2 regions of the Nitratireductor sp. StC3 genome follow, and region 1 is predicted to be linked to the other one. Evidence: riboswitches for the same ligand, from Rfam matches in the RefSeq annotation. Region 1 holds a riboswitch; the other holds the start of a gene.
The links. A riboswitch is a leader RNA that binds a small molecule or an ion and turns the genes downstream of it on or off. The one in region 1 is predicted to bind S-adenosylmethionine.
Positions count from the first base shown of each region.

Region 1 (4,648 bases):
CGATGAACCAGGTGCTGGTTGCGCCGCCCTACGAGGCGACGGCGGCCGCCCGGCGCCTGCACGAGACGCTGATTGTCGCCGACATGCACGCGGATTCGCTTTTGTGGGGCCGCGACCTGCTCGAACGCGGCGAACGCGGCCATGTCGACATCCCCCGGCTGATCGAGGGCAATGTCGCCGTGCAGATGTTCACCCTGGTTTCCAAGACCCCGAGCGGCCTCAATATCGAGCGCAACGCCGACGACAGCGACAACGTCACCTGGCTCGCCATCGGCCAGCGCTGGCCGCTGCGCACCTGGTTCAGCCTCAAGCAGCGCGCGCTCTACCAGGCCGAAAGGCTGCACGCGATGGCGGACGCCTCGAACGGCCGTTTCGTCATCGTCAAGACCAAGGCCGATCTGACGGCGTTTCTCGAACGCCGCAAATCCGAACCGGAGATCGTCGCCGGCATTCTCGGCATCGAGGGCGCGCAGGTTCTGGAGGGCGACCCCGCCAATGTCGACGCCATGTTCGCGGCCGGCTACCGGATGATGGCGCCGACCCATTTTTTCGACAATGAAATGGCCGGCTCGGCGCACGGCATCGACAAGGGCGGCCTGACCGAGGCCGGCCGGAAGATGATCGCGCGCATGGAGGAGCTCGGCATGATCGTCGACATCGCGCACGGCTCGCAGAAGCAGATCGACGAGGTGCTGGCCATGGCGACCCGGCCGGTCGTGGTGTCGCATGGCGGGGTCAAGGGAACCTGCGACAACAACCGCAATCTCAGCGACGGGCAATTGCGCGCCATCGCCGCCAATGGCGGACTTGTCGGCATCGGCTATTGGGACACGGCTGTGTGCGGCACCGATCCGGCCGCGATCGCCCGGGCGCAGAAATACGTGATCGACCTGATCGGGGTCGAGCATGTCGGTCTCGGTTCCGACTATGACGGCGCCGTCGACGTGCCGTTCGACACCACCGGCCTGCCGCTCCTGACCGAGGCCTTGCTTGCCGAAGGGTTGGGAGAACGGGACGTCGCGCGGGTGATGGGCGGCAACCAGATCCGGCTCCTGGCCGAGCTCCTGCCGGACTGAGCGCGGGCCCGCGGGCAGCGCCGGCTCAGCGGAAATGTTTCGACAGTTTCAGGCCCTGGGCCTGATAGTTGGAGCCGAGATCGGCGCCGTAGAGCGCGCCGGGCGCGGAGGCCATGTGCTCGTAGACCAGCCGGCCGACGACCTGACCGTGCTCGAGGATGAACGGCACCTCGTGGCTGCGCACTTCCAGAACGGCGCGGCTGCCGGTGCCGCCTGCGGCCGAATGGCCGAAGCCTGGGTCGAAGAAACCGGCATAGTGGACGCGGAACTCGCCGACCAGCGGATCGAAGGGCGTCATCTCGGCGGCGTAGCCGGGGGGAACGTGCACGGCCTCGCGCGAAACCAGGATGTAGAACTCGTCGGGATCGAGGATCAGTTCGCGCCGGTCGCGAATGTCGAGCGGCTCCCAGAAATCGCGGACATCGTGCGCGGCGCGCTGGTCGACGTCGATCAGCGCTGTGTGATGCTTGGCCCGGTAGCCGACCAGGCCGCCGTCACCGCCCGCCCCCTCGAGGTCGATCGACAGAGCGATGCCGCCCCCGGTGATGTTGGGCGTGTCGGAGGCGACCAGCGTTTCGGCGTCGTGCAGGGCCAGAAGCGCATCCTCGTCGAGCGCCGCGCGGCCGCGGCGGAAGCGGATCTGCGACAGGCGCGAGCCGGTGCGCACGACGATCGGAAAGGTGCGCGGGCTGACCTCGAGATAGAGCGGGCCCTTGTAGCCGGCGGGGATCTTGTCGAATTCGGGTCCGAAATCGGCCATGACGCGGGTGAAGATGTCGAGCCGGCCGGTGGAGCTTTTCGGGTTGGCGGCCGCCGATACGCCCTCGCCCAGATCCAGCGCCTCCAGAAGCGGGACGATGTAGACGCAGCCCGTTTCCAGAACCGCACCGCCCGTCAGGTCGACCTCGTGCAGTTTCAGCCGATCGAGCTTGTCGATGACACGATGGCGCGGACCGGGCAGGAAGCTCGCGCGCACGCGATAGGCTTTTTCGCCCAAGCGCAGGTCGAGGCTTGCCGGTTGTATCTGGTCGGCGTCGAGCGGGATCGGCGCGGCGAGCGCGCCCATCTCGAACAGGGCCGAGATTTCGTGATCGGGCAGAATGCCAGTCTTGCGCAAGGTCGGCGGCTCCCGGGCCAATCGACAGTCATGTTTCGGGCGCGGCGAGCATTAGCGGAGCAAATTGTTGACGCAAGGCCGGTAGGCGTTTATTGGACACTTATCCCGTGGTGATTTGGCCGGTCGGCTTGCAGCCACGTTAAACAAGTCGCTAAAGGGCCGAACGCAAGCCGGTTCGCGACTTTCCGCGACCGGTTTTTTTGTGTTCGAGGCAAGGCCATGACAAGCGAAACGAAGCGCAACTGGAAACCCGCAACCGCTTTGGTTCACGGCGGCACCCAGCGCTCCGCCTTCGGCGAGACCTCCGAGGCGCTCTACCTGACGCAGGGCTTCGTCTACGACAGCGCCGAGGCGGCCGAGGCGCGCTTCAAGGGCGAGGCGCCCGGCTTCATCTATTCGCGCTATGCCAATCCCACGGTCGACATGTTCGAGCGCCGCATGTGCGAACTGGAGGGCGCCGAAGACGCCAGAGCAACCGCATCCGGCATGGCGGCGGTGGCGGCGGCGCTGCTGTGTTCGCTCGGTGCCGGCGATCATGTCGTCGCCGCGCGCGCATTGTTCGGCTCGTGTCGGTGGATCGTGGAAACGCTGATGCCGAAATACGGCATCGAGACGACGCTGGTCGACGGCACCGACATCGACGCCTGGAAAAGCGCGGTACGCGCCAACACCAAGCTGTTTTTCCTCGAAAGCCCGACCAATCCGACGCTGGAGGTGATCGACATCGCCGCCGTCGCCGCGATCGCCAATGAGTGCGGCGCGCGGCTGGTGGTCGACAACGTGTTCGCCACGCCGCTGCAGCAAAAGCCGCTCGCGCTCGGCGCGCATGTCGTGGTCTATTCGGCAACCAAGCATATTGACGGCCAGGGCCGCTGCCTGGGTGGCGTCGTCCTGTCGGACAAGGCCTGGATCGACGACAAGCTGCACGACTATTTCCGCCATACCGGGCCGAGCCTGTCGCCGTTCAACGCCTGGACTCTGCTCAAGGGGCTGGAAACGCTGCCGTTGCGGGTACGCCAGCAGACCGAAAGCGCCGCCCGGATCGCGGGCCATCTCGCCTGCCACCCGGCGATCAAGCGCGTCGTCTATCCCGGCCGCAACGACCACCCGCAGGCCGACATCGTCGCGCGGCAGATGACGGGCGGCTCGACCCTAATCTGCTTCGACGTCAAGGGCGGCAAGAGCGCGGCCTTTTCCTTCCAGAACGGGCTCGACCTGGTCCGTATCTCAAACAATCTCGGCGACGCCAAGAGCCTGATTACCCATCCGGCGACGACCACGCACAAGAACCTCGCCGAGGCGGCGCGGCTGGAGCTCGGCATCAATGCGGGCACGGTCAGGCTTTCGGTGGGGCTCGAAGACGCCGACGACCTGATCGACGACCTCGACCGGGCGCTGGCCCGGGCGGCCTGATCCTGGCGGCCCGTCGCGGCCGCGGCGTCACGGACGGTTCAGAAGCTGCGCCTGGCCAGAACGATGCGCGAGACGGCCGTATAGGCCGTCAACGCCGCGAAAGCATAGGCAAGCGTGGCAAAACTGGCCGGCAGAAGGCAGAAAGCGACAAAAAGCAGGATGGTTTCGGTCGCTTCCGCAAGCCCGGTGGTGAAAAAGATCGATTTTTCGCCACGCGCGTCGCTCGACAGCCCGCGTCGTTCGGCCATGACGGCGAACGCCAGAAAGCTCGCGCCATTGACGTAGAAGGTGAAGATCAGCACCGCGCCGGCGACCGCGTTGGCGGCCGGGTCGAGCAGCACGAAGCCAAGCGGAATCGCCCCGTAGAAGACGAAGTCGAGCACGATGTCGAGGAAGCCGCCATAGTCGGTCTTGCCGTTGAGCCGCGCCACGGCCCCGTCCAGCCCGTCGCCGAGGCGGCTGATCAGCAACAGCGCCAGCCCGGACCAGAGATAGCCGAGGGCGATCGCGCCGGTCGCCAGGAGCCCGACCGCGCAGGCCACCACCGTGACGGTGTCGGCGCCGACGCCGGTGGCGGCCAGTTTTCTGGCCAGCCCGTCGAGCATCGGATCGAGCCGCGGCTTGACCCAGCCGTCAAGCACGACCGATATCCCGACCGACCGCCCGGCCAAATCGCCGCGCGGATCGAAACGACGCACGCGAGAGCCCGTGTGCGGATCGCGGCTTGACCCATCGGGCCGGCTCGGCAAGGATTCTGTGCATGAACGTTCGGGAGCCTCAATGATGTACCAGGCGGTAACGCGAAACATAGAGGTGCGCGTGGAGCCTTTCTATCTCGATGAACGCTCCGACCCGTCACAATCGCGCTATGTCTGGGCCTATCGGGTCACGATCGCCAACAATTCGCAGGTGCCGGTGCAGCTTCTGTCGCGCTACTGGCACATCACCGACGCAGAGGGACGCGTCGAGGAAGTGCGGGGGGCCGGAGTCGTCGGCGAACAGCCGCAACTGGGGCCCGGCGATAGTTTCCAGTATACGTCCG
Region 1 covers NZ_PYBP01000007.1:54,199-58,846, reverse strand. The annotation lists gene C7T96_RS15405 (membrane dipeptidase) at 1-1,076, shown strand, start outside; gene C7T96_RS15400 (2'-deoxycytidine 5'-triphosphate deaminase) at 1,102-2,193, opposite strand; SAM riboswitch at 2,291-2,368, shown strand; gene C7T96_RS15395 (O-succinylhomoserine sulfhydrylase) at 2,413-3,606, shown strand; gene C7T96_RS15390 (CDP-alcohol phosphatidyltransferase family protein) at 3,645-4,247, opposite strand; gene apaG (Co2+/Mg2+ efflux protein ApaG) at 4,390-4,648, shown strand, end outside.

Region 2 (4,648 bases), on a different contig from region 1:
GCCGGCCTCGATGATCGAGCGCCGCACCGCCCGCGTATGGGTGAACAGGTCGAACAGCTTGTCGCCGTCGCCCCAACGGATCGCCCGCTGCAATGCCGACAGATCTTCGGAAAACCGCGCCAGCATCTCCAAAATGGCCTCGCGATTGTGCAGGCACACGTCGCGCCACATGGTCGGGTCGGACGCGGCCAGGCGGGTGAAATCGCGAAAACCGGACGCCGAATATTTGATCACCTCCGACTTGGTCACCGCTTCCAGGTCGTCGGCGGTGCCGACGATGTTGTAGGCGATGATATGCGGCAGGTGCGAGACGATGGCGAGCACCATGTCGTGATGGGCGGGGTCCATCACGTCCACCTTCGAGCCGCACGCCTCCCAGAAACCGGATAGCCGCGCGAGCGCGTCGGGATCGGTGTTTGGCAGTGGCGTGAGGATGCACCAGCGCCCGTCGAACAGGTCGGCGAAACCGGCATCCGGCCCCGACCGTTCCGTGCCGGCGATCGGATGGCCGGGGATGAAATGGACCGAGGACGGCAATTCCGGCGCCATCTGGCTGACGACCGACCCCTTGGTCGAGCCGACATCGGTGACGATCGCCCCGGCCTTGAGCGCGGGCGCGATCGCGCCCGCCACCGCGCCGGACGCGCCGACCGGCACCGACACGATGACGAGATCGGCATTTTCGACCGCCTTTGCCGGGTCGCCTTCATAGGCGTCCCCCAGGCCGAGTTCCTCGGCCCGTTCGAGGGTCGCCGCAGAGCGTGTCGAGACCACGACCGTGCCCGCAAGCCCTTCGCGGCGGATCACATGGGCAAGCGACGAGCCAATCAGGCCGATGCCCACCAGGGCAACGCGATCGAACATCGGATCGGACATGGTTCAGTCTTTCAGGAAATCCGAGAGCGCGGCGACCACACCCCGGTTGGCTTCTTCCGTGCCGATCGTCATTCTGAGCGCATTCGGGAATCCATAACCGGCGACACGGCGCAATATATAACCGCGCGCCGTCAGATACTCGTCGGCCAACGCCGCCGAGCGGCGCTCGTCGGGGAAATGGATCAGGATGAAATTGCCGATGCTCGGCGTGACCCTGAGGCCGAGCCCTGTCAGTTCCTCCGTCAGCCAAGGCAGCCACCGGTCGTTATGCGCGACCGATTTCTCGACATGGTCGCGGTCGCGGATCGCCGCCACGCCGGCCTCGATCGCCACCGCGTTGACGTTGAACGGGCCGCGAATGCGGTTGAGCGCGGCAATCACATGCGCTGGCGCGTAGAGCCAGCCGATACGCGCCCCGCCGAGCCCGTACGCCTTGGAGAAGGTGCGGGTCATGACCACGTTGTCGCACGAGGACACGAGTTCGATGCCGGTCTCGTAGTCGTTGCGGCGCACATATTCGGCATAGGCCGCGTCGAGCACCAGAAGCACGTTTTTCGGCAGCCCCGCATGCAGGCGCCGTACCTCCTCGAACGGCACATAGGTGCCGGTCGGATTGTTGGGATTGGCCAGAAAGACGATCCGGGTCCTGTCGGTCACCGCGGCCAGGATCGCATCGACATCGGCCGCCTCGTCGGTTTCCTTCACCACCACCGGCACGGCACCGGCCGCCTGGATGTAGATCCGGTAGACGAGAAAGCCATGCTCGGTGAAAATACCTTCGTCGCCCGGCTGCAGATAGGCCTGCGCCAACAGGCCGAGCGCCTCGTCGGAGCCGTTGGTGCACAGGATGTTGTCCGGGTTGAGCCCGTGCACCTCCGCGATCGCCTCGCGCAGCCTGCTCGCCGCGCCGTCAGGATAGAACTCGAGCGAGGCGGCGACCGAGCGCACGGCCTCGACCGCCCTGGGCGATGCGCCGAGCGGGTTTTCGTTCGACGACAGCTTGTGCACCTTCGCTACCCCGGCCGGCGCCGCGCTTTTGCCGGGCACATAGGCGGCGATATCCATGATGCCGGGCTTCGGCTCTGGGCGGACGGGCAGGCTCATGGCGGGATTCCTTCGCGGATGATCGCCTTCCGACTAGCAAAGCTTTGCCGTTGACGCAAAGGCTAGCGCAAGATTATAACCGGCTTCCCGTGGTGATTTGGCCGGTCGGCTTGCAGCCACGTAAAACAAGTCGCTAAAGGGCCGTTTGCATCAGGTAACCGGCTTTGCGAGCGCGCAATGCCGGTTTTTTTGTGCTTCCCAGCCAGGCCGGCCGCATGAGGTGATGTGGATGGCGGCACGGCGTGCCCGAAAGCTGAAGGCAACCAACGAGGCGACCGACCCGTCAGGCCGCGTGGTCCGCTTCGGCCCCGACAGGCCGTTGTCGCTCGATTCAGGCAAGATATTATCGCCGTTCCAGATCGCCTACGAGACCTACGGCGCGCTCAACCCGGCCCGCAGCAACGCCATCCTGATCTGCCACGCGCTGACCGGCGACCAGTACGTGGCCAGCCGCAATCCCATCACCGGCAAGCCGGGCTGGTGGGAAAGCCTGGTCGGCCCGGGCAAGGTGATCGACACCGACCGCTTCTTCGTGATCTGCTCCAACGTCATCGGCGGCTGCCTGGGCTCCACCGGTCCCGCCTCGCTCAACCCCGAAACCGGCCGCGCCTACGGCCTCGACCTGCCGATCATCACCATCGGCGACATGGTGCGCGCCCAGACGATGCTGGTCGACGAACTCGGCATCGACCGGCTGTTCTCCGTCATCGGCGGCTCGATGGGAGGCATGCAGGTTCTGGAATGGGCGGCGAGCTATCCCGAGCGGGTGTTCACCGCGCTGCCGATCGCGGCCGGCGCGCGCCATTCCGCCCAGAACATCGCCTTTCACGAGGTCGGCCGCCAGGCGGTCATGGCCGATCCCGAATGGTGCGGCGGACGGTATATCGAAGAGGGGCGCCGGCCGGAAAAGGGCCTCGCCGTGGCGCGCATGGCCGCCCACATCACCTATCTGTCGGAAGCCGCCCTGCACCGCAAATTCGGCCGCAACCTGCAGGACCGCGAGACCCTGACCTTCGGCTTCGACGCCGACTTCCAGATCGAGAGCTATCTGCGCCACCAGGGCATGACCTTCGTCGACCGCTTCGACGCCAATTCCTATCTCTACATGACCCGGGCGATGGACTATTTCGATCTCGCCGCCGATCGCGGCGGTCGGCTGGCCGACGCCTTCCGCAAGACCGAAACCCGTTTCTGCCTGGTTTCCTTCACCTCGGATTGGCTGTTTCCGACCGCGGAAAGCCGTGCCGTCGTGCGCGCGCTCAACGCCGCCGGCGCCTCGGTCTCCTTCGTCGAGATCGAGACCGATCGCGGTCACGACGCATTCCTGCTCGAGGAGCCGGAGTTTTTCGCAGCGGTCGGCGGCTTCCTGGATTCGGCCGCGCGCGCACGCGGGCTGGAGAACGCATCGTGAGCGTGAACCACGACGCACGGGTCGATTTTGCAATGGTCGCCGGCCTGATCGAACCGCGCGCCCGCGTGCTCGACATCGGATGCGGCGACGGCACGCTGCTCGACCTTTTGATCACCGACAAGCAGATCGACGGTCGCGGCATCGAGATATCACAGCGCGGCGTCAACGAATGCGTCGCCCGCGGCCTTTCGGTCATCCAGGGCGATGCCGATACCGACCTGAGCTACTATCCCGACCAGGGTTTCGACTACGTCATCCTGTCGCAGACCCTGCAGGCCACGCGCAATCCCAAGGAGGTGCTGGAGCAGTTGCTGCGGATCGGACGGCGTGCCATCGTCTCGTTTCCCAATTTCGGCCATTGGCGCGTGCGCCTGTCGCTGCTCTTGCGCGGACGCATGCCGGTCACCCGCGACCTGGCCTATAGCTGGTACGACACGCCCAACATCCATTTCTGCACGATCCGCGACTTCGTCAATCTGTGCGAGGAGATCGGTGCCACCGTGGAGAGCGCCACCGCGCTCAACGACAACGGCCAGAAGATCGGCGTCTCGATGCCATGGTGGTTCTGGAATTTCTTCGGTCAGCAGGCGGTCTTCCTGCTGAGGAAATAACGCTCACACCAGCAAGGCGGTCGCGTACATGACCAGCAGGCCGGCGGCGACGCCGCCGGCATAATTCAAGCCGCCCAGCGCGACGAAGCCGCTCTTTCTCACCGTCAGCGCCGTCACCTCGACCATTACCTGGAAGATCGCGCCGGCCCCGACGCCGAAACACAAAGCCAGCCAATAGGGACTTGGGGCCTGCGTTCCGGCCCAAACGCCGGCGACCGCGGGCAGGCCGGCGAGCCCGGCAAGCAGGACGAACAACGACAAGGGCGGCGTTGCGCGCACGAGCGGAGCCGCGATGCCGATGCCCTCGGTCACGTTGTGAATGATGAAGCCGACGACGAGGAAGGTCGCCAAGGCGCCGGCGCCGGCTGAAAGCGCGCCGCCCACCGCCAGGCCTTCGCCCAGATTGTGCAGCCCGATGCCCAGCGCGATGAAACCGGCGAGCGCGGCGCCCTGCGGCGCGGCGCCGCGCCAGCGCCCGGCCACGAACAGGCCCAGCGCCGTCAACGCCGCCGCCACCCACACCGCCGTCTGGCCGCGCAGACGCTCCAGCGAGGCCGAACCGGCCTCCAGCCCCTCGCCCAGCGTGTCGAGGAAAAGATAGGCCAACAGCCCGACGGTCAGCGCCAGCAGGAAATCGAACGTGCCG
Region 2 covers NZ_PYBP01000022.1:7,194-11,841, reverse strand. The annotation lists gene C7T96_RS23205 (prephenate/arogenate dehydrogenase family protein) at 1-876, opposite strand, end outside; gene hisC (histidinol-phosphate transaminase) at 880-1,980, opposite strand; SAM riboswitch at 2,060-2,137, shown strand; gene C7T96_RS23195 (homoserine O-acetyltransferase) at 2,210-3,391, shown strand; gene metW (methionine biosynthesis protein MetW) at 3,388-4,002, shown strand; gene C7T96_RS23185 (metal transporter) at 4,006-4,648, opposite strand, start outside.
Region 2: another riboswitch for S-adenosylmethionine. It lies ahead of C7T96_RS23195 (homoserine O-acetyltransferase); the one in region 1 lies ahead of C7T96_RS15395 (O-succinylhomoserine sulfhydrylase).